3 regions of the Metabacillus sp. Hm71 genome follow, and region 3 is predicted to be linked to each of the others. Evidence: a T-box and tRNA genes for the amino acid it is inferred to sense, from the RefSeq annotation. Region 3 holds a T-box; the other regions hold tRNA genes.
The links. The T-box of region 3 lies ahead of tyrS (tyrosine--tRNA ligase). A T-box ahead of a tRNA ligase gene usually reads a tRNA of that ligase, here a tRNA-Tyr.

Region 1 (10,234 bases), 590 kb from region 3:
AGTGACGACGTTGCCCCATGTGCACAATCCAATGCAACATGAATTCCCGTAAAGTCTTCATCAACTGTTTGTTTCAGGAATTGAAGGTATTTTTGTCCACCTTCGAAATAATCATTAACTTGTCCTAGGTGTTGTCCTACTGGTCTTGGCAGTGTATCAACCTCTTGGTCCATTAAGTTTTCAATTTCATACTCCTGCTCATCTGATAGCTTAAATCCATCTGGGCCAAAATACTTAATGCCATTATCTTGAACAGGATTATGTGAAGCAGAAATCATGACTCCTGCTTGAGCTCCCAGTGCCTTTGTTAAATAAGCGACACCTGGAGTTGAGATTACTCCTAAGCGCATAACTTCAGCACCAATTGATAGGAGACCTGCTACAAGAGCACCTTCCAGCATATGACCTGAAATACGAGTGTCACGACCAATTAATACTTTTGGTCTTTCTGTATCCTTTGTTAAAACATACCCGCCGCATCTCCCGATTTTAAAGGCCAGCTCAGGTGTTAATTCACTATTTGCTACTCCTCGTACTCCGTCTGTACCAAAATACTTTCCCATTGGTTTCGCTCCTTTATTTATTCCGCCTTAAGAGGCTGAAGAAATTTTCACTTTTACTTTTGCTTGTTCTAATGACCATGTTATATTTTGTGGGCCATTCACCTCAACAGGTACTTCATGTTCACCTTCACTTAGATCTGAAAGGTTTATATATAATTCTATATCAGAAGAATTAACGTCTTTAATCACATCCGGTGCTCCGAATATCTTAACATCAAGTGTTCCTGACTCTGGATCAACCATCTCAACGTCCATGCCTTCAGATAAACCAACTGCTTTCACTGATTGATTTTCAAAGGTTTTTTCCTCTTGCTCAGCGACGTCTATATTGATTTTGATTTTTTCAGGATTTACTTTATTAATCCCTTCTGGTATTGGAATAGGTACTTCTAAAACAGTATCCTTTTTAATTTTGCTAAGATCGACTGTAACCCCATCTATGAATTCCAGTTCCTCTAATACATCATTAGGGCCAAAAACGGTAACTTCCTTAGGTTCCGGTTCGATGCTTGAAATACTTAAGCCTTTTTCAAGCTCACCTTCCCTGACAATTTTAAATGGCAATACTTTACTTGGGCTTTTAATAGGAACTGTTACATCAACAACGGTCGGTTCTACTTCTACAGGTATGACATTTCCATCACTGTCATAGATCGTAATTCGTGATTCCTCATTAACGGTTTCTTCTGCATCTTCTAAGTTTACGACTGCTTTTACACTTGAAATTTGCTCAATGACTTCTTTTGATGCTGTCACCCGAACGCTGTTTGGATTGACAATTGGCTGGTCGGGTGTATAGCCTTCTTCAAGCTTATCTTCATTCAAAAAATCGACTTCTACTTGAAAATCCTTCGTCACCTTCTCTTCAATTGATACATCAATAACAGAAGGGTCAATTTTTGCCTCCAGGTCCTCAGAAAGATTTTTTATGCCTAGCTTCACTTTATGAGTTCCAATTGATAACTTCGATAAGTCTGCATATACTTCAAAATCCCTAAGCTTACTCGCCTTCGTTAAGGTGCCTGTTGCTCCTTCTAAATTCACTTCAACTGATTCAGGAACACCTGTAACAACAAGGTTTTCTTGATCAAAATATGTTGTAACAGGGACATCTGTGACAGTCGTCTTGTCTGCATCAGGCGAAAAGGACAAAGGAGATGATGAATTATTATTAACTGTATTGCCTGATTCAATATTGACTGAAGCATATAACATTAAGGCCATGAATAAAGCAATAACCCTCATTACCCAATGGTTATTCATTAGCTTATCCATTATTTTTTCCCCTCCATTGCCAGCGGTTTGAGGAAGCAGGTTTTGATGCAACCATTAACTCTTTTTGAAGAATCTCTCTTAGTTCATCTTGAGTCAAGTTTCGATAAAGCTCACTATTTCGTGCTACAGAGACACTTCCAGTCTCTTCAGACACGATAATGGTTAAACTGTCTGTAACCTCACTTATCCCTAATGCTGCCCTATGCCGCGTCCCGAGCTCCTTAGAAATAAACGGGCTTTCTGAGAGAGGCAGATAGCAAGCGGCTGCAGCAATTTGATTCTTTTGGATAATAACCGCTCCATCATGAAGCGGTGTATTCGGGATAAAGATATTGATTAATAATTCAGAAGAAATCATCGAATTTAAGGCTATTCCCGTTTCTATGTAATCACTCATGCCTGTTTCTTTTTCTATGGACATTAACGCACCAATGCGACGCTTTGCCATATAGTCTGTTGCCTTTACAATTGCCTCAACGGTTATTTCAGGATCGTCCTCTCCAGGCAGACTGCCTCTAGAAAATAAACGTCCTCTTCCTAGCTGTTCTAAGGCTCTGCGCAGCTCTGGCTGGAAAATGATAATAATGGCTAAAAACCCCCATGTTAAGGCTTGGTCCATTAACCACTGCAAGGTGTTTAAACCTAGATATTGGCTTAACATGCGGACTACAATTATCACTGTAATTCCTTTTAATAGCTGTACTGCCTTTGTTCCCCTTATGACCATAATCAATTTATAGATAACATACCAAACAAGGAGAATATCAACAGCTATGCCGAGGTAATGCAATATTGGTATATCCTCATATCCCATTCACTCGTCCTCCATGTATTTCACTCTTTTATAGGTAAAATCTCGTTTATTTAATTTTTATCATCAGCGAAGTTTTTCCCCTTACTAAACTAAACTGAAATAAAGGATTCTAATAACGATAGTATTATATCATTTCTTGAATAGAAATGTAAAAAGGCCACCATAATGATGACCTTATGTTTAATCAAAAACACTGACAACATCCTGAGAGAGGTTTTTTATATGGTACCATAACCACTCAAACATCTGATCCACTTCCTCTATCTCGCCGGTCACTTGGCCTGCAGATGCGAGGTATTTCTCTCCATTAATGACAGTGACATTTCCTTCAATTGTACCCTCAATCACTAATGTTCCGTTTTTAACAGTGACATCTCCTTTTATAACTTCTCCCTTCGGTACAGTGACCTTACTGTTCTCTACAACTAAGTCTGAGTGCTTTGAGACACTAAATTGCTGATCTTCATTCCATGCAGAAAATAAACTTCCTGCCATAAGAAGAACAAATAAAGATGCCGCTGCTAATAGTGGGTGACCCTTCATCCAACGATTCCAAGAAACAGTTCGCTTTTCTTTTGGAAGTCTATTCATAACGGCTTGTGTGAAATCTTTAGGAGCTTCAATATGGGATGTACTTTGGACTAGTGCGATAGCTTTTTCTAGTTCATGAAAATGTTGAAAGCACTCCTTGCATGTATGAAGATGGTCTTTCACCTGTTTTTCTTCATCACTTGTTAGTTCATGATCCAAATATTTATGCAAAAGCTGCACAATTTCAGAAGAACAGCTCATATTTCTCACCTCATTATAAATGCCTTAATTGCTTTCGGAGGGCTTCTCTCCCCCTGTGAATCCTGGTTTTAACAGTACCTATCGGAATATCAAGGATTTCACTTATTTCTATTAATGATAGCTCATCTATATACTTTAAGACAATAACCGTTCGATATTTATCGGGCAGCTTTAAAATTTCAGCTTGAATTGTCTGCTGAAGCTCCATGGTTTCCAGCTCTTCCTCAGGCAAAGCTGCCTCTGCAGCAATTTGAGAATACATGGTTAATCCATCTGTTCCCGAAACCTCTGCATCAAGGTAATAATCCGGCTTCTTTTTCCGTATACGGTCAATCGAAAGATTCGTTGCGATTCGATATAACCATGTTGAAAACTTTTTATTCATATCATACGTATGGATATTAACATACGCCCGTATGAAGGCTTCCTGTGCGATATCTTCTGCTTCATGTGCGTTTCCCAGCATACGATAACATAATTGATAGATCTTATCCTTATACAAATCCACGATTTCAGCAAATGCATTTTGATCGCCCTTTTTAACCTGTTTTATCCGCTTCTTTACTATTGTTTCCATTTTCACATACCTCCGCACTCTGCGGGTCTCTTTATATACGTATTAGCATTTCATAAGGTTTCATTTATTGCACATAAAAATATTTTAACAAATTTTGGAGATGAGTAGGGAATTTTTATTAATTTGTTTTTAAATAGAAAATGAAAAGAAAGATTTATCTTCATATTAGTCAAAAAGTAACAAACGAAAGGGCTAATTTTAAGTGAATTGTACTAAAAATAAAGAAAATAAAAAAAAACCATAAACAATCGTCCATGGTTGTGTCATTTTATTGATATATTGTATTGGTGGAGCCTAGCGGGATCGAACCGCTGACCTCCTGCGTGCAAAGCAGGCGCTCTCCCAGCTGAGCTAAGGCCCCAATTATAAAAATCTATGGAGCGGAAGACGGGATTCGAACCCGCGACCCCCACCTTGGCAAGGTGGTGTTCTACCACTGAACTACTTCCGCAAATGATGAGCCATGAAGGACTCGAACCTTCGACCCTCTGATTAAAAGTCAGATGCTCTACCAACTGAGCTAATGGCTCTAATGGCTGGGCTAGCTGGATTCGAACCAACGCATGACGGAGTCAAAGTCCGTTGCCTTACCGCTTGGCTATAGCCCAATAGAAATTTACTTGTTAGTTCATTAGATACTTTATTATTAACATTATTTAGTGAAATATTCACACTAAACTCTCTAAACAAAATCAAAGATAAACAAATGATGAAATGGAGTTCCATTTTCCCTTCGTTTATCTGCATTTTATATGTAAATGGTGGAGGGGGGCAGATTCGAACTGCCGAACCCTAAGGAGCGGATTTACAGTCCGCCGCGTTTAGCCACTTCGCTACCCCTCCATATTTATAAAACAGTGCCGGCGAGAGGACTTGAACCCCCAACCTACTGATTACAAGTCAGTTGCTCTACCAATTGAGCTACACCGGCGTAATGGTGGAGGATGACGGGATCGAACCGCCGACCCCCTGCTTGTAAGGCAGGTGCTCTCCCAGCTGAGCTAATCCTCCAAGATTATGTATAAAAATAAATGGTGACCCGTACGGGATTCGAACCCGTGTTACCGCCGTGAAAGGGCGGTGTCTTAACCGCTTGACCAACGGGCCATTAAGGCATTTTTCTTTTTTGAATATTAAGCTTCCAACCGGGCTCGAACCGGTGACCTCTTCCTTACCATGGAAGTGCTCTACCAACTGAGCTATGGAAGCATTGGCTCCGCAGGCAGGATTCGAACCTGCGACCGATCGGTTAACAGCCGATAGCTCTACCACTGAGCTACTGCGGATTAACAACAAGCCTGGCAACGTCCTACTCTCACAGGGGGAGTCCCCCAACTACCATCGGCGCTGAAGAGCTTAACTTCCGTGTTCGGCATGGGAACGGGTGTGACCTCTTCGCTATCGCCACCAGACAAATGGTTTACGGCTTCCGATGAACTTCACATTTCTGCGTCATCTCAATCGTCAACATCCTCACGTACGGCTGTACGCTCCGGTGTCTCCTCAATCGATTCCTTGAACTGTTTGTTCCTCGAAACCCTCTAACTTTGTATAAAGTTATTAGGAATACTATATTCCTTCAAAACTAGATAACGATGTATAATTCAATTCACTTTGTTTAACGCATTAAATAGGTTAAGTCCTCGATCGATTAGTATCAGTCAGCTCCACACGTCACCGCGCTTCCACCTCTGACCTATCAACCTGATCATCTTTCAGGGATCTTACGTTACAAAGTAACAGGGAAATCTCATCTTGAGGGGGGCTTCATGCTTAGATGCTTTCAGCACTTATCCCTTCCGCACATAGCTACCCAGCTATGCCTTTGGCAAGACAACTGGTACACCAGCGGTGCGTCCATCCCGGTCCTCTCGTACTAAGGACAGCTCCTCTCAAATTTCCTGCGCCCACGACGGATAGGGACCGAACTGTCTCACGACGTTCTGAACCCAGCTCGCGTACCGCTTTAATGGGCGAACAGCCCAACCCTTGGGACCGACTACAGCCCCAGGATGCGATGAGCCGACATCGAGGTGCCAAACCTCCCCGTCGATGTGGACTCTTGGGGGAGATAAGCCTGTTATCCCCGGGGTAGCTTTTATCCGTTGAGCGATGGCCCTTCCATGCGGAACCACCGGATCACTAAGCCCGACTTTCGTCCCTGCTCGACTTGTAGGTCTCGCAGTCAAGCTCCCTTGTGCCTTTACACTCTGCGAATGATTTCCAACCATTCTGAGGGAACCTTTGGGCGCCTCCGTTACATTTTAGGAGGCGACCGCCCCAGTCAAACTGCCCACCTGACACTGTCTCCCGGCCCGATAAGGGCCGCGGGTTAGAATTTCAATACAGCCAGGGTAGTATCCCACCGACGCCTCCACCGAAGCTGGCGCTCCGGCTTCTCAGGCTCCTACCTATCCTGTACAAGCTGTACCAAAATTCAATATCAGGCTACAGTAAAGCTCCACGGGGTCTTTCCGTCCTGTCGCGGGTAACCTGCATCTTCACAGGTACTATAATTTCACCGAGTCTCTCGTTGAGACAGTGCCCAGATCGTTACGCCTTTCGTGCGGGTCGGAACTTACCCGACAAGGAATTTCGCTACCTTAGGACCGTTATAGTTACGGCCGCCGTTTACTGGGGCTTCAGTTCAAAGCTTCGCTTGCGCTAACCTCTCCCCTTAACCTTCCAGCACCGGGCAGGCGTCAGCCCCTATACTTCGCCTTGCGGCTTCGCAGAGACCTGTGTTTTTGCTAAACAGTCGCCTGGGCCTATTCACTGCGGCTTTTCCGGGCTATTCACCCTAAAAAGCACCCCTTCTCCCGAAGTTACGGGGTCATTTTGCCGAGTTCCTTAACGAGAGTTCTCTCGCTCACCTTAGGATTCTCTCCTCGCCTACCTGTGTCGGTTTGCGGTACGGGCACCTCACACCTCGCTAGAGGCTTTTCTTGGCAGTGTGGAATCAGGAACTTCGGTACTATAGTTCCCTCGCCATCACAGCTCAGCTTATGTGACAACGGGATTTGCCTCGTTGTCAGCCTAACTGCTTGGACGCGCTAATCCAACAGCGCGCTTACCCTATCCTTCTGCGTCCCCCCATTGCTCAAACGGTGAGGAGGTGGTACAGGAATTTCAACCTGTTGGCCATCGCCTACGCCTTTCGGCCTCGGCTTAGGTCCCGACTAACCCTGAGCGGACGAGCCTTCCTCAGGAAACCTTAGGCATTCGGTGGAGGGGATTCTCACCCCTCTTTCGCTACTCATACCGGCATTCTCACTTCTAAGCGCTCCACTAGTCCTTACGGTCTAGCTTCACAGCCCTTAGAACGCTCTCCTACCACTGTTCTAAAAGAACAGTCCACAGCTTCGGTGATACGTTTAGCCCCGGTACATTTTCGGCGCAGAGTCACTCGACCAGTGAGCTATTACGCACTCTTTAAATGGTGGCTGCTTCTAAGCCAACATCCTGGTTGTCTAAGCAACTCCACATCCTTTTCCACTTAACGTATACTTTGGGACCTTAGCTGGTGGTCTGGGCTGTTTCCCTCTTGACTACGGATCTTATCACTCGCAGTCTGACTCCTGAACATAAGTCTTTGGCATTCGGAGTTTGACTGAATTCGGTAACCCGATGGGGGCCCCTAGTCCAATCAGTGCTCTACCTCCAAGACTCTTAATTCAAGGCTAGCCCTAAAGCTATTTCGGAGAGAACCAGCTATCTCCAAGTTCGATTGGAATTTCTCCGCTACCCACACCTCATCCCCGCACTTTTCAACGTGCGTGGGTTCGGGCCTCCATTCAGTGTTACCTGAACTTCACCCTGGACATGGGTAGATCACCTGGTTTCGGGTCTACGACCACGTACTCATTCGCCCTATTTAAGACTCGCTTTCGCTGCGGCTCCGTCTCTTCAACTTAACCTTGCACGGGATCGTAACTCGCCGGTTCATTCTACAAAAGGCACGCCATTACCCATTAACGGGCTTTGACTACTTGTAGGCACACGGTTTCAGGATCTCTTTCACTCCCCTTCCGGGGTGCTTTTCACCTTTCCCTCACGGTACTGGTTCACTATCGGTCACTAGGGAGTATTTAGCCTTGGGAGATGGTCCTCCCTGCTTCCGACGGGATTTCACGTGTCCCGCCGTACTCAGGATCCACTCTGGAGGGAACGAAGTTTCAACTACAGGGTTGTTACCTTCTATGACGGGCCTTTCCAGACCGCTTCATTTACCCCGTTCCTTTGTAACTCCTAATAGAGTGTCCTACAACCCCAAGAGGCAAGCCTCTTGGTTTGGGCTTCTTCCGTTTCGCTCGCCGCTACTCAGGAAATCGCGTTTGCTTTCTCTTCCTCCGGGTACTTAGATGTTTCAGTTCCCCGGGTCTGCCTTCATTACCCTATGGATTCAGGTAAAGATACTGTTCCATTACGAACAGTGGGTTTCCCCATTCGGAAATCTCCGGATCAAAGCTTACTTACAGCTCCCCGAAGCATATCGGTGTTAGTACCGTCCTTCATCGGCTCCTAGTGCCAAGGCATCCACCGTGCGCCCTTAACAACTTAACCTTTGACATCGAAGATGTCATTTACTAATTATTAAGAGAATCACTAAAAATAAGCGTTTAAACTCAGTGAATTACTTGAATTGTTATCGTTATCTAGTTTTCAAGGAACATAAAGCACAGGATGCACAAATGCTATAAGCATTTAAACTCCTATGTCTTTTTCTTACATATAATGAAAGATCGTAAATGATCTCTCAAAACTAAACAAAAACCAAGCGAGCCTCATTTTCCTTAGAAAGGAGGTGATCCAGCCGCACCTTCCGATACGGCTACCTTGTTACGACTTCACCCCAATCATCTGTCCCACCTTAGGCGGCTGGCTCCTTGCGGTTACCCCACCGACTTCGGGTGTTACAAACTCTCGTGGTGTGACGGGCGGTGTGTACAAGGCCCGGGAACGTATTCACCGCGGCATGCTGATCCGCGATTACTAGCGATTCCGGCTTCATGCAGGCGAGTTGCAGCCTGCAATCCGAACTGAGAATGGTTTTATGGGATTGGCTTGACCTCGCGGTCTTGCAGCCCTTTGTACCATCCATTGTAGCACGTGTGTAGCCCAGGTCATAAGGGGCATGATGATTTGACGTCATCCCCACCTTCCTCCGGTTTGTCACCGGCAGTCACCTTAGAGTGCCCAACTGAATGCTGGCAACTAAGATCAAGGGTTGCGCTCGTTGCGGGACTTAACCCAACATCTCACGACACGAGCTGACGACAACCATGCACCACCTGTCACTTCGTCCCCCGAAGGGGAACCTTCTATCTCTAGAAGTAGCGAAGGATGTCAAGACCTGGTAAGGTTCTTCGCGTTGCTTCGAATTAAACCACATGCTCCACCGCTTGTGCGGGCCCCCGTCAATTCCTTTGAGTTTCAGTCTTGCGACCGTACTCCCCAGGCGGAGTGCTTAATGCGTTTGCTGCAGCACTAAAGGGCGGAAACCCTCTAACACTTAGCACTCATCGTTTACGGCGTGGACTACCAGGGTATCTAATCCTGTTCGCTCCCCACGCTTTCGCGCCTCAGCGTCAGTTACAGACCAGAGAGTCGCCTTCGCCACTGGTGTTCCTCCACATCTCTACGCATTTCACCGCTACACGTGGAATTCCACTCTCCTCTTCTGCACTCAAGTTCCCCAGTTTCCAATGACCCTCCACGGTTGAGCCGTGGGCTTTCACATCAGACTTAAGAAACCGCCTGCGCGCGCTTTACGCCCAATAATTCCGGACAACGCTTGCCACCTACGTATTACCGCGGCTGCTGGCACGTAGTTAGCCGTGGCTTTCTGGTTAGGTACCGTCAAGGTACCGCCCTATTTGAACGGTACTTGTTCTTCCCTAACAACAGAGCTTTACGACCCGAAGGCCTTCTTCGCTCACGCGGCGTTGCTCCGTCAGACTTTCGTCCATTGCGGAAGATTCCCTACTGCTGCCTCCCGTAGGAGTCTGGGCCGTGTCTCAGTCCCAGTGTGGCCGATCACCCTCTCAGGTCGGCTACGCATCGTTGCCTTGGTGAGCCGTTACCTCACCAACTAGCTAATGCGCCGCGGGTCCATCTGTAAGTGGTAGCAAAAGCCACCTTTCAATTTCGAACCATGCGGTTCGAAATGTTATCCGGTATTAGCTCCGGTTTCCCGGAGTTATCCCAATCTTA
Region 2 (10,234 bases), 810 kb from region 3:
ACTACCTCTGCCTCGCCAACGGCAAATTCGGCGTTTGTAAATCCGTTAAGCTCTGCATTCCGCTTTGCATCCTCAATTGCTTCAGGCACAATTTCAACGCCAAATACGTTTTTCGCTTTTTGAGCAAGAAATAAAGAAATGGTTCCGATTCCACAATAGGCATCAATGACAGATTCAGCACCTGTTAATCCGGCATACTTCAACGCCTTCTCATACAGCACCTTTGTTTGCTCAGGGTTCACCTGATAAAAGGACCGTGCTGAAATCGCAAATTTTATCTCTCCAATTTTGTCATAAATATATTCGTCGCCCCAAAGAATCTTTGTCTCATCACCGAAAATGACATTCGTACGTTTATTATTAATATTTTGCACGATTGACTTTACATGGGGAAATTGCTTCGTTATTTTATTGATAATGTCATTCTTATGAGGAAAGTCCGCTGTTTTCGTAACAAACACGACCATCATTTCTTGCGTAACCAATCCATAACGTACCATAATATGACGAAGCCAGCCTTTATGCTTTTCCTCATTGTATGCACGGATACCGTACTGCTCGCAGATTTTCTTTACAGCTTTAACAACCTCGTCATTTTCTGCTTGCTGAATGAGACAGCGCTCCATATCAATAATATCGTGGCTTCGTTTTTGGTAGAAGCCTGCGACAAGTCCGCCTTCCCGTTCACCTATTGGCACCTGTGCCTTGTTGCGATAATTCCATGGATCGTTCATGCCAAGTGTCGGATGAACCTTTACTTTGTTCAGATCCAGTTTTCCAATCCGTGCAAGCACTTGCTCTACTTGCTTTTTCTTAAAGTCAAGCTGCCCTTCGTAGCTTACGTGCTGAAGCTGGCATCCTCCGCATTGAGAATAGATAGGGCATGGTGCTTCCACGCGATTTTTACTTTTTTCATACAGCTCAATTAAACGACCGTAGGCAAAACCCTTTTTTACCTTAATCACTTTTATTTTTCCACGCTCGTCTGGAAGCGCATTTTCTACAAAAACAGGGAAACCCTCGATTTTTGCGACACCTGCACCCTCATGTGTGAGATCCTCAAAGGTCACATCATAGTATTCATTTTTCATCACTGGTGCTTGTAATTTAGACATATTGTTCTTCCTTTACATTCAAACTACTTTCGTTCATTTTAACATAATGGACTTCACGAAAAAAACTTGGCCCCTACTCTGCCAAGTTTTCTTATTCCTCCATTTGTCTTGCTTTTTCCTGTGACATTCTTACTTCAATATGCTGATACAAGTTTTCGAATTCCCCAGGAAGCAAGCCGCCGTATTCGCCATCTAAATTAAGCTGCATTTTATCATGTGTTGTGACCTTAACACGATTGGCTTTCGTATAAAGAATATGTTCATCATTAATATGCTCACCTCTTATTGCAAGGCTTGCCACTCGAATAAATTCCGCTAAATTTGCTTTTTTCAAAATTAATAAATCAAACATGCCATCGTTTAGCTTCGAATCTGGTGCGAGCTTTTCAAATCCGCCTACTGAATTTGTAAGCGAAACAAGGAATAACATGATTTCACCTTGAAACAGCTTTCCATCATATTCAATTTCCACTTCAGTAGGACGAATTGATGGCAACATTTCCATCCCTTTTAAATAGTAAGCGAGTTGCCCTACCATTGTTTTAAGCTTGCTAGGAACTTCATACGTAAGCTCTGTCAATCGGCCGCCGCCAGCAATATTGATAAAATATTGCTCATTTACCCGGCCTATATCTATTTTTTGCGGTTCTCCTTCTAAGATCATCTCAACAGCTTGAATGACATTATTTAATGGGATCCCTATTGCCCTTGCAAAGTCATTTGTTGTTCCAACAGGTATGACAGCAAGCTGCGGCCTTACTTCAAGCTCTGCAATACCATTTACAACTTCATTAATTGTCCCATCTCCACCAGCTGCAACAATCAGATCAAAGCCTCGTTCACCTGCTGACCGTGCAGCCTGAATCGCATCACCTTCACAAGTTGTTGCATGACATGAAGTTTCATATCCAGCCTGTTCAAATTTTTGCAATACTTCAGGTAAATACTTTTTAAAAAGCTCACGCCCTGAAGTTGGATTATAGATTATTCTAGCTTTTTTCATCCCCATCATCCTACTAGTATGTATTTATGAACCAACGATTCTTAAAGTTCACTGTTTTCGCTCTCTATATAATGTTCCCAATTTCTTCAATTACCAATCTGCTTTTCCGATTTATGCCCAACTATTATTATCACCATGTTTTTTAGAAAAAGTAAAGTTTTTATTCTTTTCGTTTTATGTATTTTTTATGGCACTAAAACAAAGGGTCAGACCCGCTAACACAATTTATAGGACTTTCAACAATCAGAAGTCATATTATGCATACGGAATCAGACCCTTTTGAATTTCGTTTTTATTAAAAGAATATATTTAATATTTGGTAGGTAATTCCCGCTAAAAGTGCTGAAATTGGCAGCGTAATTACCCATGTTATGATAATTTTTCGTGCTACTCCCCATTTTACTCCTTTAACGCGCTGGGCTGAACCAACCCCCATAATCGCTGAAGAGATAACATGGGTTGTACTAACTGGAAGATGAATGGTTGTTGCACCAAAAATAATTAATGCTGAAGATAAATCAGCCGCCGCACCATTTACTGGACGGATTTTCATGATTTTGCCGCCAACCGTTTTAATGATTTTCCAGCCGCCAATTGATGTTCCGATCCCCATAGCTAAAGCTGCAGAAATTCGGACCCACAAAGGTATGTCTTCAGAGGTATGATAATTTGCTGCAATAAGTGCCATTGTTATAATTCCCATTGCCTTTTGGGCATCGTTTGTTCCGTGGGTAAATGATTGTAAAGCCGCTGTTACAATTTGAAACACTCGAAAACGTTTATTCGATTTATATAAATTTGTCTTTCTGAAAAGGACTGCAAAAAGGCTCATCATGATAAATCCTACACCCAACGCTAAGAAAGGTGAAATGACCAAGGCCTGAAGAATTTTCATAAAGCCGTTCCAATTAAGGATCCCAACGCCAGCAGCTGAAATCGCTGCACCGGCAATCGATCCAATTAATGCATGGGATGAACTGCTCGGGATCCCGTAGTACCATGTAATAAGATTCCAGGCAATTGCGGCAATTAAAGCGGCCAATATGATAACAGAACCGTTTTCCAATGCAAAAGGATCGACAATATCCTTTGTAATTGTTTTTGCTACACCTGTAAAGGTTAGCGCACCAATAAAGTTCATGACCGCCGCTAAAATTATCGCTTTTCTAGGTGATAATGCCCGGGTAGATACTGATGTTGCAATCGCATTTGCAGTATCATGGAACCCATTGATAAAATCAAATGCCAACGCACAAATTACAACTAATATTGTTAGTATTAAAATAGTATCCATATGATTCTTAAAGCTCCCTTATGCGTTACGCATGATAATGGTTTCAATTGTATTTGCTACATCCTGGCAGCTATCCGTAACCTTTTCAAGCATTTCATAAATTTCCTTGCGCTGAATAATTTTAATTGCATCCTTTTCAGTAGAAAATAACTGTTTAATTGACACTCTCAATAATTCATCACATTTTGATTCGATATCTTTAATCTCAATTGAATGCACGCGCATATCAAGTAACTTTTTATTAGACAATAACTCCATTGCTTTCGTAACTTCTATTGAACTGTTGTGAATATACAATACAAATTTATCGATATATTCATCAAATTGTGTAAAGGAGAACATCTCATAATAAGCTACACATTGCTCTAAGCCATCTAATATATCATCCATTTTCATAGCCAATTGAAGAATGTCCTCACGTTCAATCGGAGTTATGAATGTTTTATTTAAATCTACAATTAACTCATGTATATAAGTATCTCCCTTACTTTCATACCCCTTCATGACCGAAGCGATTTCTTTTAGGTCACTAACACTTTTTACTTTAAGATCTACTAAGTACTTTGCAGACTCCTCTAAATTTTTGGCAATCAATAATAATTTCTCAAAAAACATATCTTTTTTCGAACCAAACACCATTAGGAAACCCTCCAAAAAATTCTTCTATTTTTTCTTCACCCAAAGTCTTATTTTAGTGAATTTTGTCGAATTTACAATAAATTTAAATAAAATTTACAAAATCTTAACATTAGGCATGATTATACTCTAAATTATTCTGTTCAAAAACAAAAAAAAAACACAGAGTTTCTGTGTTTCTTATATACTTGCTTAATCATTATATAATTCACTTCTAGCTTTTAACCACTCAAAGAGATGGGTAATAATAACCTTTAATACCGCATATCCAGGGACAGCTAAAATAATCCCGAGAATACCAAATAAATTACCTGCCGTTAAAATAACAAAGATGATTGTAATAGGATGAATATGAAGATTTCTTCCCATTATTTGCGGTGAAATAAACTTTCCCTCAACAAGCTGAACAATTGTCCAAACAATAATTAGTTTAAGCAGCATGATTGGCGAGGTCACAATCGCGATGATTAATGCTGGTGTAATCGCAATAGCCGGTCCCAAATAAGGAACAATGCTTGTAAAGGCAGCAATTAAAGCCAATAATGACGCATAATCAAGCCCTATGATTAAAAATCCTACAAATAATAGAAGCCCGATACAAAAACTAACAATAATCTGACCTCTAATGTAAAGACTAATACTTGTATTAATTTCCTTCATTACATCAAAAGTCTGACTTCGTAATGGCACTGGAAGCAAACTTAAAATGTAAGAAGGCAGTCTCTTTCCATCCTTTAATAAATAAAATAGGATAAAAGGCATAATAATTAATGCCAATAAAAAATCCTTTACGGCTCCTACAAAAACCCCAATTCCACTCCATGTATTATTGAGTAATTTTGATACCTGATTTGAAATATTGTTAGCAAAGTCTGGTACATTTATATTCAGCGTTTTTTGAGCCTCATTCACAAACTGGCTTCCAACTACCGTTTTAATTAACTCCTCTACGTCTCTTGTATATTCCGGAAAGCTTTGGACCAAACTCATAATTTGCTCTCTTAAAAAAGGTATAACAGAGACGATCAGGATGCTGATCAACCCAATAATAAGCAAATATAGCAAGAGAATGGAAAATACCCTTTTTACTTTTAATTTTTCAAGATAGTTCACCACTGGATTTAACAAATAGTAAAGCACTGTTGCCATCATGATGGGTAATAACACCGTTTTGAACAATACCTCTAATGGTGTAAAGATAAATGAAACCTCTCGAAAAATTAATATATTTATCCCAATTAATAATAGTATCATTAAGAACAATACAAATCGATTATTTAAAATAAGCTTTTTAAATGTTCCACTCTTTGATTGACTTGATTTTTCCATCAATTTTCCCCTCTCAAATACTTCAAAGCAAAAAGAGCACTATATGGTTAAAGGCTTGATTACATATAGCTTATCTATCTTAATAGTACCTTTATTTCCTAAAAATTTAAATCACTTTAACATCTTGTTCAAAAAATTTCTTTTCTAACGACCTAAGCGCATATTGTTGAAGACCAACCACATTGTTTTTATGTGAAATTCGTATTATATGACATAAAGGATCGGTTCTGTAATAGAAAAAGGGCTGATCAATAAGTCATTATGACCTATGAACAGCCCTTTCTATATGTTCAACAAGCATGCCAACATGTATTTATTAGGTAACTGATTAAAAAGAAAACCTTTCATTCAAAATGAAAGGTGACTATGTATGATATAATGGCGTCCCAGGAGAGATTCGAACTCCCGACCGACGGCTTAGAAGGCCGTTGCTCTATCCAGCTGAGCTACTGGGACTTAATTTAAAGAACATATAAAGTTTTAAATACTAAATTTGTTATCGTCCCGATTTCAGAAAGATGATTCAAGATGCAGCTCAATCGGTACGCTGATGTCATTTCATGGAAGCGAATTCGTTCGTGCTCTATCCAGCTGAGCTACTGGGACATAATTTTGAAGCTAATTGGCTCCGCAGGTAGGATTCGAACCTACGACCGATCGGTTAACAGCCGATAGCTCTACCACTGAGCTACTGCGGAATAAGAAGTACAGGTATAGGATGGGCCTAAATGGACTTGAACCATCGACCTCACGCTTATCAGGCGTGCGCTCTAACCAGCTGAGCTATAGGCCCGTATTTGGAGCGGGTGAAGGGAATCGAACCCTCATCATCAGCTTGGAAGGCTGAGGTTTTACCACTAAACTACACCCGCTTATTATAAATTATTGGAGGCACCACCCGGATTTGAACCGGGGATAAAGGTTTTGCAGACCTCTGCCTTACCACTTGGCTATGATGCCTTAAAGAATGGCTGGGCTAGCTGGATTCGAACCAGCGCATCACGGAGTCAAAGTCCGTTGCCTTACCGCTTGGCTATAGCCCATTGAGAAGCTCATGAAATACTTCCATGAATATGCTACATGATTAATCACCGCAAGAGGATATTTTGGGATATTTCTGACAGGAAATATCACGAAATACCGTCGACGACTAAGTACACCTTAAAACTGTGTAACGGGCTTGTGTCTATATATAACGGAGTTTACTAAACTCTATGTTTATACACTATTCAGCAAGAATAAAATTATATGTCTTATAAAAAGTAATACTCATAATTCAAAACGAAAATGGGGCGGCTGATGGGAATCGAACCCACGAATGTCGGAACCACAATCCGATGCGTTAACCACTTCGCCACAACCGCCATTATGAAATTGGCAGGGGTAGTAGGAATCGAACCCACATCAAAGGTTTTGGAGACCTTCGTTTTACCATTAAACTATACCCCTATTAAATGGTGGAGGGGGGCAGATTCGAACTGCCGAACCCTAAGGAGCGGATTTACAGTCCGCCGCGTTTAGCCACTTCGCTACCCCTCCGTAATGCTTTAGAAGTTATGAAGTTTAATGGTGGTGGCTCGGGACGGAATCGAACCGCCGACACATGGATTTTCAGTCCATTGCTCTACCAACTGAGCTACCGAGCCTTAATATTGTGTAGTATTTTTAGTTAAAAATAAGTTTTTAGTTTAACGAACCAAAGTTTAATCCTTTTCATTTAAAGCATTTTCTCTTTTATAATTTGTTAATCGTCCTCATCTCAGGAAGCTATTTCAAGGAGCAGCTCGATGAGTACGCTGATGCTATTTCAAGGAAGCTTATTCAGTCGTGCTCTACCGACTGAGCTACCGAGCCAAATAGTTTTCGGCTTCCGCTAATCTTCAAATCTCTTCGTCAGCTCATTCATTCACATCCTCACGTATTGTCATACGCTCCGGTGTTCATTCAATCGCTTCCTCGACCTTCTCGCTTATTGAAACCCTTTTACTCTAGATTAGGAATTTTAAAATGGCGGTCCGGACGGGACTCGAACCCGCGACCTCCTGCGTGACAGGCAGGCATTCTAACCAACTGAACTACCGGACCATTTTGGTTGCGGAGGCAGGATTTGAACCTGCGACCTTCGGGTTATGAGCCCGACGAGCTACCAGACTGCTCCACCCCGCGACGATAATATAAATTAAAGTTTATCTATGCTCTTAGATATTGCCTAATAGAGACCGTCCCGATTTCAGGATGCTGATTCAAGAAGCAGCTCAATCGGTACGCTGATGATTATTCAGTGAAGCATATTCGTTCGTGCTCCACCCTGCGACGATAATATTAAATATGGAGGAGGAAGGGGGATTCGAACCCCCGCGGGCTTTGACACCCCTGTCGGTTTTCAAGACCGATCCCTTCAGCCGGACTTGGGTATTCCTCCTTATTACAATGGACCCTGTAGGACTCGAACCTACGACCGGACGGTTATGAGCCGTCTGCTCTAACCAACTGAGCTAAGGGTCCAATCAACAAATTAAAACTGTCAATTTCAAGTACAAATTGATAGCCTTATTATATTTCTATAGCGGCGGAGGGAATCGAACCCACGACCTCACGGGTATGAACCGTACGCTCTAGCCAGCTGAGCTACACCGCCAAAAAGTAAAACTAAGTGGAGCCTAGCGGGATCGAACCGCTGACCTCCTGCGTGCAAAGCAGGCGCTCTCCCAGCTGAGCTAAGGCCCCAAAAACATTTAAGAAAATGGTCGGGAAGACAGGATTCGAACCTGCGACCCCTTGGTCCCAAACCAAGTGCTCTACCAAGCTGAGCTACTTCCCGTTCTAGATACCAGAGGTAAGATGTGAGAGGTCAAAAATTTTTAAGTACTGCTTCGAATCAAAGCCTTTAATCTAACTTCTGACTTTCGATTTCTTACTTCTAGAAATGGCGCGCCCGAGAGGAGTCGAACCCCTAACCTTTTGATCCGTAGTCAAACGCTCTATCCAATTGAGCTACGGGCGCATTTTAATCTTTATAGTATAATTGGTGCCGAGGACCGGAATCGAACCGGTACGGTAGTCACCTACCGCAGGATTTTAAGTCCTGTGCGTCTGCCAGTTCCGCCACCCCGGCATTTCTAAAGAGCGGAAGACGGGATTCGAACCCGCGACCCCCACCTTGGCAAGGTGGTGTTCTACCACTGAACTACTTCCGCATTATTTAACTGGTGCGGGTGAAGGGACTTGAACCCCCACGTCACAAGGACACTAGATCCTAAGTCTAGCGCGTCTGCCAATTCCGCCACACCCGCACGGTGTGTAATATGGTGAGCCATGAAGGACTCGAACCTTCGACCCTCTGATTAAAAGTCAGATGCTCTACCGACTGAGCTAATGGCTCGTAGTTTCAAAACACTCTTAGTTTTCGACGCCCAAATTTCAGAAAGCTTAGTCAAGAAGCGGTTCAATTTGTGCGCTGATGTTTCGCTTCGCAGTATACTCGTTCGTGCTCTACCAACTGAGCTAATGGCTCGTAGTTTGAAACACGACTGGTTTGACGCCCAATATTCGGTATGCTAACTTATGAGAGTCTAACTTGTGTTCTAAAAAATGGTGGAGGATGACGGGATCGAACCGCCGACCCCCTGCTTGTAAGGCAGGTGCTCTCCCAGCTGAGCTAATCCTCCGATTTAATATGGTGACCCGTACGGGATTCGAACCCGTGTTACCGCCGTGAAAGGGCGGTGTCTTAACCGCTTGACCAACGGGCCAATTTTCACCAATTCAAATAAAGCAAAATAATAGCCCCAAATAAGGGGCCTTTACCTGGCAACGTCCTACTCTCACAGGGGGAAACCCCCAACTACCATCGGCGCTGAAGAGCTTAACTTCCGTGTTCGGCATGGGAACGGGTGTGACCTCTTCGCCATCATTACCAGATAAATGGTTTACGGCTTCCGATGAACTTCACATTTCTGCGTCATCTCAATTGTCAACATCCTCACTCTACATTAAGGTTCTTAGGCTAAATACTCGCACGTCCTGTGCGAAACGCCTAAGTCATCACTTCCTGTGAAAGTCCGGTGTCTCCTCAATTGATTCCTTGAACTGTTCGTTCCTCGAAACCCTCTAACTTTGTATAAAGTTATTAGGAATACTATATTCCTTCAAAACTAGATAACGATGTATAATTCAATTCACTTTGTTTAACGCATTAAATAGGTTAAGTCCTCGATCGATTAGTATCAGTCAGCTCCACACGTCACCGCGCTTCCACCTCTGACCTATCAACCTGATCATCTTTCAGGGATCTTACGTTACAAAGTAACAGGGAAATCTCATCTTGAGGGGGGCTTCATGCTTAGATGCTTTCAGCACTTATCCCTTCCGCACATAGCTACCCAGCTATGCCTTTGGCAAGACAACTGGTACACCAGCGGTGCGTCCATCCCGGTCCTCTCGTACTAAGGACAGCTCCTCTCAAATTTCCTGCGCCCACGACGGATAGGGACCGAACTGTCTCACGACGTTCTGAACCCAGCTCGCGTACCGCTTTAATGGGCGAACAGCCCAACCCTTGGGACCGACTACAGCCCCAGGATGCGATGAGCCGACATCGAGGTGCCAAACCTCCCCGTCGATGTGGACTCTTGGGGGAGATAAGCCTGTTATCCCCGGGGTAGCTTTTATCCGTTGAGCGATGGCCCTTCCATGCGGAACCACCGGATCACTAAGCCCGACTTTCGTCCCTGCTCGACTTGTAGGTCTCGCAGTCAAGCTCCCTTGTGCCTTTACACTCTGCGAATGATTTCCAACCATTCTGAGGGAACCTTTGGGCGCCTCCGTTACATTTTAGGAGGCGACCGCCCCAGTCAA
Region 3 (10,234 bases):
TAACGATGCAATTGCTATTGCATATAATGCAAACTCTGCTAATAATCCTGAAAAAGGTAAAGTAGCATGGCCTGGATTAAGAAACCCGGTAGTGGTTTCAGTGTCTGAAGATGGCGGAAATACTTGGCCAATCGGTCGAATTATTGAACACGCAGAAGGTTTTATTGGAGCAGAGAATAAAACGAATAATTCACAATTTGAATATCCTACTATTTATCAAGATGCGGAAGGACGTTTACATTTAGTATACGCATATAAGAATAGAATGTGTGTAAAATATAACAGTTTTTCAGTTGAAGATATATATGGTGAAAAACGTGAAAATGAAAGTGTTTACAACCCTACATCTGGAGAAATAAGTTAGATATTAAGTTATCACATAATTATATTTGATAGTCTCATTCATAAAAACGGGCTTTAGACAGATTCTTACCCAATAAATGAACAGAGTATGGGGTCAGTTTATAAAGATAATGGTCATCTGGTTGGAGGTGAGGGCTTCGCTTCATGGGGGATGAGAATAAGACCGATAATCGCCAGTATGATTGTCCTTACTTGATGCAGTCTTCTGATGGAGCACTTCATTTGGCTTATGCATCCCATACCCTTAAAGGTAGAAATATGTTCGCTTCACCAAGCAGAATATGGTGGGGAAGAAAAGAGAGTAGGACTTTATAACCCAACGGCTGCTCAGGCTCACTAAGATACCTTGACAGTCTACAATATGATAGCAAAGTGTCATCACTTAAGAGAGAGGAGAAACAAAAAATGACAATGGAAATGATTCTTGCCCTTGGTATCTTGATTCTGATGATTGTAATGATCATGTCAGATAAATTTGCTTTCGGCTTCCCACCAATCTTGGCCTCCCTTCTGCTAGTAGTCACCGGTCTGTCCACTGTTCAGGAGGCTTTCGCAGGCTTCGTGAACCCAAGCGTTATCATGGTCGCTGGCTTTATGGTTGTTATGGCGGGACTAATGAAGACTAGTTTGATTGGTAAGGTTCAGTCCTCTATGCTTGCTTTGGTAAATAAGGGCGGTTATAAGAGCTATGCTCTTTTGCTCGTGGTAGTTATGCTTGGTGCCAGTTTAGCAGGTACCGGTTCCACTGGTTACTATGTACTGATTCTATCTTTGATATCTACTATCCCTTACAATAAAAAAATGCCTACGTCCAAACTGATGATGCCTTTGGGGTTTGCTACTAACCACCCTTTGATTCCTTTCAATGTAGCACTCTTATATGGTGTTACTGTTAGCGTACTGGAAACGGCAGGTTATACCGACGGGCTGTCTATGTCGAAATTTGCTGTAGTGAATTTCATCCTTTCTCTTGGTTTCTTGGTATGGAGTTTGTTTGCTTATCGTCTTCTACCGGATCATCCAATTACGGAAGCTTCTGGATATGATGAGGTGGCGGTTACGACTGAGATTGAGACTATGCCTGCATGGAAGGAATACTGCACCATCGCTGCATTTATCGTAAGTGTTATTGGTATGATGCTTATGAACGTGTTGGGCAATGCTGCCTATGTAATCCCTGGCCTTACAGGAGCATTCTTACTAATAATCAACGTACTTGACTTCAAGGAAGTTCGAGATAATATGGGTGCACCTGTAATCCTTATGATGGCTGGTGTTATCGGCGTTGCTGACGCTTTGGCTAACTCTGGATTTACAGCTATGATCGGAGAGGCTGTGGCGAATTCATTAGGTACTAATATCCATCCATTCATTCTTATCTTCATCTTCGCACTTCTAACTAGTACCTGTGCTACTTTTACTGGTTCAAATATGGGTTCTGTATACATCTTTGCGCCAATCGCTATTGCAACCAGCATTAGTTTGGGACTTAATCCTGCTGCTGCCGCAATTGCAGTTGTAATATCTGGATGGAACGGCGGGTACATGCCAGTTGATGGTATGCCTGCTATGATTTTAGGAATGGGTAAATATAAGCTTCCACAGTTCTGGTTGTTCTCAGTACCTATGTACCTGTTCCGTATTTTTGCGCTAAGTGTAGGTGCTATTATTATGTTCCCTCCAAGCTGATAAAGTGATAGAAGGAACAGTTGGATTAAGTGGGACGAGATGCAGAAATCACTACAGAGACTGGGGGAATAGCTAACCTCAGAGAACTGCTTTTGTTTTTAAACCGACAACGACCTTGATTCCAGATCAGGGAGAAATCCTTCTTCCACCATTAGTTTATCCAAACGCCTGCTGGAAGTTGCCCAATAAAGTCAAGAGATAATGTGGTGGTTGAAGTAGAGCAGATTGGTAAGCTTCGTAACCCTATAGGGACAATATGAATCCTCGTAAAGGGGAGTAGCATTGAAACAAAGCCGATGGATTACGCCATCGGCTTTGTTGGTATATAACTATGCTTAGCGAGACCTTTGCCTAATTAGATGGCAAAGGCCTCTTTATTTTTACTTTTTATAAAGGGAGGAATATAAATGGAAATGGAATTTTTAAAAGTACTTTTTATGATCATTGCCATTAATATGGTATTAGCGGGCGATAATGCCATATTAAGAAGGCAAGCTTAAGAAAAAAGTTAAATTGTTGCATTCTTACATTCCATCTGCTAAAATCGTTTCATAGCTAACGATTATGAAAATTCACGAGGTGAGGAACATCCATTCGTTTAACGAAGCGGGAGAATTGCTGCCCGAAGAGATCGATACAATCAATCTCCTGACGAAAACGCCGATTAGCTCATTAAACCTCGATGCTATTGCTGTTGTGACGAATATTTACCGAATTGCACAAGGCTTAAGAAATAAAATGGAACGTGAAGTGCTTGTTAAGTATGGGTTATCCTGGACATCCTTTTCCATCCTATATGATTTGTGGATCGGAAATTCTGTTGAAACGAAAAAATTAGCTGAGTCAGCTGGTGTAACAAAAGCAACCGTAAGCAATATTACGAATACACTGGAGCGCAAGGAATTGTGTTATCGAAAAGTGGATACAAGGGACCGAAGAATCACATTTGTCACGATCACGGACAAAGGCAAGCAGGTAATGGAGGAGCTATATCCGAGATTTCATCAAGGTGAAGTGGAGATTGTCTCACAATTAACGCTTGATGAGCAAAAAGGCATGGCGGCATTGCTTAGGAGAATCATTCGGGAAAATCAGTTTTAATTTAATAGGAAAAAAGCGCTGAGAGGAAAAGAAGTAGTCGTTATCTCCCTGTAATCAGAGAGTCGATGGGTGGTGCGAATCGACACAAAGATAACACGAATACACTCCTGGAGCTTTCTTTGCGAAATTGCCGCAAAGAACGGGTGACCGTTAATCATTGAGCGGAAGAATGATATTCTTCAATAAGGGTGGTACCGCGTGCAAAAGTTTAACCACGTCCCTTTTTCGGGATGTGGTTTTTTTCTATTCATTTTTAGGAGGGAAAAATAATGAAACAATTAACTGCTGAACAGAGAAATGAAGTCAAAAGGCAGATGGCGATTTACAGCCAAGGTGTACAAGAAATCATACCAAGTGAAGAGTTAGAAAAGAAAGTAGCAACGTCCATTCTTGAAAATCGGCCATTAAAAATAAAGCTGGGGCTGGATCCGTCTGCTCCAGATGTCCATCTCGGTCATACGGTCGTTTTAAACAAGCTTCGACAATTTCAAGAAAATGGCCATATGATTCAACTGATTATCGGCGACTTTACCGGAAAAATCGGTGATCCGACAGGAAAGTCCGTTGCGAGAAAGCAATTAACCGATGAAGAGGTTCAACACAATGCGAAGACTTACTTCGAACAATTTGCCAAAATTATTGACATGTCAAAGGTAGAGCTGCATTACAACTCGAAGTGGCTGTCTAAATTGAATTTTGAGGATGTGATTCAATTAGCGGGAAAAATCACCGTTGCCAGACTTTTAGAAAGAGATGACTTTGAAGAACGGATTGCTTTCGGAAAACCGATTTCTCTGCATGAATTTTTCTACCCGTTAATGCAAGGCTATGATTCGGTTGAATTGGAATGTGATATTGAGCTCGGCGGGACCGATCAGCATTTCAACATCTTAATGGGACGGCATTTTCAAGAGAAATTCGGAAAAGAAAAGCAAGTTGCACTGCTCATGCCGTTATTAGAGGGACTTGACGGTGTAGAGAAGATGTCAAAATCAAAGAAAAATTACATCGGCATCGACGAGAGCCCGCAAGAAATGTACGGAAAAGCGATGTCCATTCCAGATGAACTAATGATGAAATACTTCGAATTGGTAACAGATTGTACACCTGAGCAAATTCAAATGATCAAAGACGAAGTAAACACAGGGAAATTGCACCCTAGAGATGCAAAAATGCTATTTAGCAAAACGATCGTCCGCATGTACCATGGCCAAGAAGCGGCTGAAAAAGCTGAACAGCATTTTGTTTCTGTCTTTCAACAACGAACACTTCCCGATGAGATACCGGTAGTTGAATGGCAAGGAATGACTGAGATCTCGATCATCGATTTGCTTATGGCCTTAAACATGTTCACATCCAAAAGCGAAGCACGGAGAATGATTGAAAATCGAGGGGTTAAATTAAATGGTAACAAGGTCGAGGATACACAATTACAGGTTACTGTAACAAATGATTTAATCGTACAGGTTGGGAAGCGGAAATTTGTGAAAATAAAGATATAGAAACGAAAAAGGATCTTCTAGGAGATCCTTTTTCGTTATATTCAATGCTCTTAAAGATATCCGCTAAAACCAAATTAGTCGTTGTCATCATAGTCATCATAGTCATAAGAGTAAAAGCCGCCACCAGGGCCGCAACGGTAAACCCATCTACATTCGCGAACCCAGCGGCAACGAGGAGGTCGTGGTGGATAGAAACCCGGTCCAAATCCTTGTCCATAACCTTGTCCATAACCTTGTCCGTACCCTTGACCAAATCTTTGTCCATAACCCTGTCCGCCGTAAGGCTTCCCTAATGGCTGTTGTCTATCAAGGTTTTCATATTGGTTTATACCGTGAATATTCATTCCTGGGTAATCGTAGTAATACAAGTAAAACACTCCTTTTACTAAGTTAAAAATTAATGCTGTTTTCTTTTCTACACAATTACACTATATGCAAAAGGAATGGATAGTTATGGACATTTGCCTAGGAAATAAGCCTGAATTTAGGTGTTTACACTAAATACAACATAAACTTGTATATTTCTTCTTTAACTGGATCTGAACCATGATAGCTTGATAGAGTATGAGGGGTGTTGAGGCAACTCTTTTTTCATAGAAACAAAGAGCCGTTTAAAAAGGTTAGTAAATAATATCTTCAGGTTATAGTTGGTTTTTATTTGTTTATTTTTGTTCACTTTCGTTTCAAATTGTAGCTGAAACGTCTATATTTAAATATTTATAAAAAAATTGATAGAAATTATTGACCTAAAGCGCTAATGTAAGTATAATCAAAAACAAAAAGGGAAATAAACAAACATAATGGGATTTAAACAGAAAAATACAAACGTTATGCATTTATGCTCTAAACGGAACAGCATATTCTTAAATGGCGTCTGCTAATAAAAATTGAAAGGCTTTTCAAATGATTGAGTATGTGATACAAAGTAATGTGGAACAACAGGATTGTAGCTTCATAGATGGAAAAACAAGACTTGTAAAAAATTCCTAATACCTATACTAACACACTTATTTGAAAGCGGTTAATGTTAGCGGTTAAATTGTGGAATCGATACCTTATGGAATCGATCCCTTATCGTCAAATAAAATTTCTACGAACAAAAATCCATTATGACATAACAAAAAGAAAAATCGGAGAATGTATCTCTTTTTGAAAACGTTTTTAACATGGAATGAGGAGGTTATCGAAATGAAGGATAGAAAAATTAACTTAGTAAATTATGTTGCATACGGTTCTACTGATTTCTTAGGTGCGGGTGCTTTTGCGTTAACAGCAGCTTGGTTGTTATATTTTTATACGACCTTTTGCGGGTTGACACCTGTACAAGCAGGTTCGATTTTTGCGATCGCCCGTTTTGTCGATGCCATTGCAGCGCCGGTAATGGGGTACATAACCGATAATTTTCATAAAACCAAATTGGGGAGAAAATTTGGCAGAAGAAGGTTTTTCTTATTAATTTCAATTCCTTTAGTGATTAGTTATACCTTTATTTGGGTCAGCGGGATGAGCTACTGGTATTATTTACTCACGTATATTGTATTTGAAATTGTTTATACAATGGTGTTAATCCCTTATGAAACTTTAGCAGCAGAGATGACATCAGATTATAAGAAACGCTCAAGATTCACTGGTGCTCGCATGTTTACTGCTCAGCTATCGGCCGTTTTCGCAGCCTTTATTCCTGGTAGATTAGTAGAAGCGCTTGGCAAAGATGATCCAGCAACATTTCTTTACACTGGCGGAATTTTTACCGTTATCTTTATTTGTGTATTAACGTTTGTGTATAAATTTACTTGGGAGAGACCTTTAGAAGATATCCTTCGTGAAGAGGGAGCGGAGGAAAAGCTTCCATTCCTTGAAAACGTGAAAAAGGTTTATGTCGATTTATTATCGACATTGAGAGTCAGAACCTTTAGACAGCATTTAGGGATGTATTTAGGCGCCTATTTAAGTCAGGATATCTTTAATGCCGTGTTTACGTATTTTATTATTTTTTCGCTGGCACAAGATGCCATTGTTGCCTCCAACTTGATGACGGTCATGTATTTATTGCAAATTCTTGGTGTATGGTTAGCGATGTCGATCACAATCAAGTTAAATCCTGCCCCGGCATACCGGGTGGCCATTTTGCTCTTTATGGCAGGAGTCGTTGGTTATTTAACAGTCTATTACGCGAATCCTTCTAATTTAATGGTGATGTTATTTATTTTGATTGGTGTCGCAGGACTTGGTCGTGGAGGCTTGAATTACATCCCGTGGAATAACTATTCCTTTATACCGGATATTGATGAAGTCCTTACTGGGCAAAGAAGAGAAGGGGTGTTTGCCGGCATGATGACGTTTATCCGCAAAGCGTCGCAAGCACTTGCAATCTTCCTTGTTGGTGTCATATTAGAAAAAGCAGGTTTTGTGTCAGGAGAAACGGCACAAACACAATCGGCACTAAATGCTATTATGGCCATTCTTACAATTGGAACATTGCTCTTCCTTATTGGAGGCTTAATCATCTCTTATCGATACAAATTAACAAAGGAATCCCATACGATTTTATTAAATGAAATCAACCGACTTAAAGCTGGCGGTTCATTGAATAAAATGGACAGCAAAACTCGAACAGTGGTTGAGCAGTTAACAGGCTGGAAATCGATGCAATTATGGGGGAACAATCCAGTTGGATATAAAAATAAAGTGAAGTATAAAAACGCTGGAAATGAAAGAAAGGTCAAAACGAGTTGATTTGAAAGAAAATCTGGAACGCAATTTGTAAAGGTTTGCACATCGTTTCAAATAACATAGAGAAAAGAATCTTCGATTGAAGATTCTTTTTTCTTAAAAAGGAGATGATCACACCTCCTTTAATTTTTTAATAAATCGTATATGCAATGGAAGAAAAAAGGCATAGACAACAAAAAAGATCGGAATCGAATACCAGGTTTGCCAGTTATTAAGTTTCATGATACCAACCTGTACGGCAAACCAATTCAATAAATACGAGCCTAGTGTAAAGCCAATAATAGAAGTCCATTTATGAGCTTCATTATAAAAATTAACAAAAATTATAGCGATCAAACCCGGAATCATGCCATACAGAAACAGTTCCGGAACGGCTGTTACCTTACCGCTTCCTACATTAAAAAAGTCAAGTGGGTCACCCAATGTCATATCCACTGTCCACACGATGTAGCCAATCACCCCAAACGTAGTATAGATTTCTTGTTTGCTTACTCTCTTCGGCATGAACAAAATAAAGACGAGTAGAATCAGACTAAGAGTAATTGGATACCAAAGCCCCTTACTCGTTAAGTCAAAATTTGGTTTCATAACAAAATCCCTCTTTTATTTCGTGAATATTGTTAGAGACGTTTTATATTCCTGTCTCCCAGCTATAGAAACAGTATTAACCATAATTTATGTTAATATCTCTTTTTTCTATTATTTTTAGTTCTAGTTTCCAGGCTTTTTGAGATGCAAAACATTGATAAATCAATGATGTATAAAATCCTGCATAATTGATAAAAAACGGACAAGAGCCAAACCCTTGATATAAGGTTTTGGCCTTTTTGCTTACTTTTGATAGTTGTGATTATGTAGAGTATTCATTCAACGTTTCCGGATTTTCTTCAACGAAAGGGCCATTAAGAATCATGACTGAAAGATAGGTGGTACCTTTATATCTGATGCATTTTTATACGTACGTTAAACCAATTTAACTTAAAAGGGGAGAGTTTATCGCTATTCAACTATTTTTATCAGCTGCGAAACCATGAATTATTTGGTGGTATTAATTGGTAATATAGTCTTAGTAAACATATGTAATTTGAATCTTTTGAAAAAAAATAAAATTTATTATATTTAATTGGGTTTAAATTATAAATAGGGAGGGTGGAGAAGTTTCATTTGATAAGAAGTAACTTCTGAAATTATAAAGTAGAGGAGATGAGACGGTTTTATGATAGTTTGGAAGAAACGTTTTTTTGCGCAAATAACGGTTTTATTGTTGATTTTATCCTTATTATCTCCAGCAGTAACAAGCTTTGCACAAGGGGATATTGCACGACCGACATTACATAGTTTTACAGTATCGGCTAAAGAGGCTACAGTTGGTGATAAAGTAAAGATTTCGGCTGATGTGACAAATGATGTAACAGGGGTTAAAAATGTAAGTCTTTGGTATCATGCAACCGAATCTAGTGGTGGTAAAGAAATTGCTCTCAACTATAACTCTACAACCAGAAAATATGAGGGTACCTTCAACGTTAAAAAGGATGATGCTGAAGGTAAATGGAGAGTAACCTTAATTAATGTAAATGATAATCAAAATCATAATTATAGATTTTATAACAAAGGATATAATCATTATAAGGAAGGAGATAATTACGAATTCCGAGATTTAAACAACTATGATATTAACGTATACGGGATTCCAGACGTTACACCACCGACATTACATAGTGTGACAGTATCGGCTAAAGAGGCTACAGTTGGTGATAAAGTAAAGATTTCGGCTGATGTGACAAATGATGTAACAGGGGTTAAAAATGTAAGAGTTTATTATTCAACTCTATACGAATCTGACTCTGCTAAAAGTATTGACCTCAACTATAACTCTACAACTGGAAAATATGAGGGTACCTTCAACGTTGAAAAGGATGATCGTGACGTCAAATGGCACTTAACTTCCATTTATGTATATGATAATCAAGGTAATGAGTATTCTTTTCAAAGCGATCCAAATTATAAATATGATGAAAGAGATACTAATGAATACCGAGATTTAAGCAACTATAGTATCAAAGTATACGGAACCGGTTTTGACGATACACCACCGACATTACATAGTTTTACAGTATCGCCGAAAGAGGCTACGGTTGGTGATAAAGTTAAGATCTCGGCAGATGTGACAGACCATGAAGCAGGGGTTAGTCGTGTGTTTGTTGAGTATATAAATCCAAACGCTAATCCAAACGCTTATGTTATAGGGATTCCCCTCAACTATAACTCTAAAACCAGAAAATATGAGGGTACCTATAGCGTTGAGAAGGATAAGGGTGAAGGTGAATGGAAAATAGATCGCATTTATTTATATGATAAAAAAGGTAATTACGATTACCGAGAAGTAAGCAAAAGCAATTACCGTATTACTATAGGCTCACCGCCTGTAACAAAAATAGAACGACAATCTTCTTCACCAAAGGGTAATGAATGGTACTCTAGTGATGTCAATGTTTCATTACATGCGACTGATGATCAATCGGGAGTTGCTAAAACATTATATAAACTAAATAATGGTGATTGGAACCAGTATACGAAGGCATTTAAATTACAAAACGAAGGTATTCATACCATTGAATATAAGAGCATCGACAAAGCCGGGAATGAAGAAGAAGTAAAAAGTGAAGCAGTTAAAATCGATAAGACGGCACCTGTTTCAACAGCAAGCGATGTTCCAACAAATAAAACAAATAAAGATGTTTCCATCACACTATCAGCTTCTGATAAACATTCTGGAGTAGCAAAAACAGAATACAGAATAAATGAAGGTGAATGGACGGAATATACTGAACCTATTAACTCCTTTG

Region 1: it has a tRNA-Tyr gene. The T-box ahead of tyrS (tyrosine--tRNA ligase) is inferred to sense a tRNA for this amino acid. The anticodon was not compared.
Region 2: it has a tRNA-Tyr gene. The T-box ahead of tyrS (tyrosine--tRNA ligase) is inferred to sense a tRNA for this amino acid. The anticodon was not compared.

Annotation. Positions count from the first base shown of each region.
Region 1 is NZ_CM200278.1:178,658-188,891, reverse strand. Features, by position in the region: gene glmM (phosphoglucosamine mutase) at 1-563, opposite strand, end outside; gene ACSVDH_RS01060 (CdaR family protein) at 591-1,838, opposite strand; gene cdaA (diadenylate cyclase CdaA) at 1,831-2,652, opposite strand; gene ACSVDH_RS01050 (zf-HC2 domain-containing protein) at 2,833-3,444, opposite strand; gene sigW (RNA polymerase sigma factor SigW) at 3,458-4,021, opposite strand; tRNA gene ACSVDH_RS01040 (tRNA-Ala) at 4,307-4,382, opposite strand; tRNA gene ACSVDH_RS01035 (tRNA-Gly) at 4,398-4,472, opposite strand; tRNA gene ACSVDH_RS01030 (tRNA-Lys) at 4,479-4,551, opposite strand; tRNA gene ACSVDH_RS01025 (tRNA-Gln) at 4,555-4,629, opposite strand; tRNA gene ACSVDH_RS01020 (tRNA-Tyr) at 4,781-4,864, opposite strand; tRNA gene ACSVDH_RS01015 (tRNA-Thr) at 4,880-4,952, opposite strand; tRNA gene ACSVDH_RS01010 (tRNA-Val) at 4,957-5,032, opposite strand; tRNA gene ACSVDH_RS01005 (tRNA-Glu) at 5,054-5,128, opposite strand; tRNA gene ACSVDH_RS01000 (tRNA-Thr) at 5,158-5,230, opposite strand; tRNA gene ACSVDH_RS00995 (tRNA-Asn) at 5,233-5,307, opposite strand; rRNA gene rrf (5S ribosomal RNA) at 5,318-5,433, opposite strand; rRNA gene ACSVDH_RS00985 (23S ribosomal RNA) at 5,653-8,584, opposite strand; rRNA gene ACSVDH_RS00980 (16S ribosomal RNA) at 8,819-10,234, opposite strand, start outside.
Region 2 is NZ_CM200278.1:400,708-410,941, reverse strand. Features, by position in the region: gene rlmD (23S rRNA (uracil(1939)-C(5))-methyltransferase RlmD) at 1-1,115, opposite strand, end outside; gene ACSVDH_RS02190 (diacylglycerol kinase) at 1,207-2,118, opposite strand; gene ACSVDH_RS02185 (inorganic phosphate transporter) at 2,414-3,412, opposite strand; gene ACSVDH_RS02180 (DUF47 domain-containing protein) at 3,431-4,051, opposite strand; gene ACSVDH_RS02175 (AI-2E family transporter) at 4,241-5,377, opposite strand; tRNA gene ACSVDH_RS02170 (tRNA-Arg) at 5,757-5,833, opposite strand; tRNA gene ACSVDH_RS02165 (tRNA-Asn) at 6,001-6,075, opposite strand; tRNA gene ACSVDH_RS02160 (tRNA-Ile) at 6,097-6,170, opposite strand; tRNA gene ACSVDH_RS02155 (tRNA-Gly) at 6,176-6,249, opposite strand; tRNA gene ACSVDH_RS02150 (tRNA-Cys) at 6,264-6,337, opposite strand; tRNA gene ACSVDH_RS02145 (tRNA-Gln) at 6,346-6,420, opposite strand; tRNA gene ACSVDH_RS02140 (tRNA-His) at 6,666-6,741, opposite strand; tRNA gene ACSVDH_RS02135 (tRNA-Trp) at 6,753-6,826, opposite strand; tRNA gene ACSVDH_RS02130 (tRNA-Tyr) at 6,833-6,916, opposite strand; tRNA gene ACSVDH_RS02125 (tRNA-Phe) at 6,948-7,023, opposite strand; tRNA gene ACSVDH_RS02120 (tRNA-Asp) at 7,386-7,462, opposite strand; tRNA gene ACSVDH_RS02115 (tRNA-Met) at 7,467-7,543, opposite strand; tRNA gene ACSVDH_RS02110 (tRNA-Ser) at 7,707-7,799, opposite strand; tRNA gene ACSVDH_RS02105 (tRNA-Ile) at 7,809-7,882, opposite strand; tRNA gene ACSVDH_RS02100 (tRNA-Met) at 7,942-8,015, opposite strand; tRNA gene ACSVDH_RS02095 (tRNA-Ala) at 8,032-8,104, opposite strand; tRNA gene ACSVDH_RS02090 (tRNA-Pro) at 8,122-8,198, opposite strand; tRNA gene ACSVDH_RS02085 (tRNA-Arg) at 8,305-8,381, opposite strand; tRNA gene ACSVDH_RS02080 (tRNA-Leu) at 8,404-8,492, opposite strand; tRNA gene ACSVDH_RS02075 (tRNA-Gly) at 8,503-8,574, opposite strand; tRNA gene ACSVDH_RS02070 (tRNA-Leu) at 8,585-8,670, opposite strand; tRNA gene ACSVDH_RS02065 (tRNA-Lys) at 8,684-8,759, opposite strand; tRNA gene ACSVDH_RS02060 (tRNA-Val) at 8,970-9,045, opposite strand; tRNA gene ACSVDH_RS02055 (tRNA-Glu) at 9,055-9,129, opposite strand; rRNA gene rrf (5S ribosomal RNA) at 9,183-9,298, opposite strand; rRNA gene ACSVDH_RS02045 (23S ribosomal RNA) at 9,578-10,234, opposite strand, start outside.
Region 3 is NZ_CM200278.1:5,725,900-5,736,133, reverse strand. Features, by position in the region: gene ACSVDH_RS28095 (sialidase family protein) at 1-364, shown strand, start outside; gene ACSVDH_RS28090 (SLC13 family permease) at 769-2,052, shown strand; gene ACSVDH_RS28085 (MarR family winged helix-turn-helix transcriptional regulator) at 2,641-3,153, shown strand; T-box leader at 3,163-3,378, shown strand; gene tyrS (tyrosine--tRNA ligase) at 3,423-4,655, shown strand; gene ACSVDH_RS28075 (hypothetical protein) at 4,840-5,049, shown strand; gene ACSVDH_RS28070 (MFS transporter) at 5,844-7,391, shown strand; gene ACSVDH_RS28065 (hypothetical protein) at 7,500-7,976, opposite strand; gene ACSVDH_RS28060 (OmpL47-type beta-barrel domain-containing protein) at 8,605-10,234, shown strand, end outside.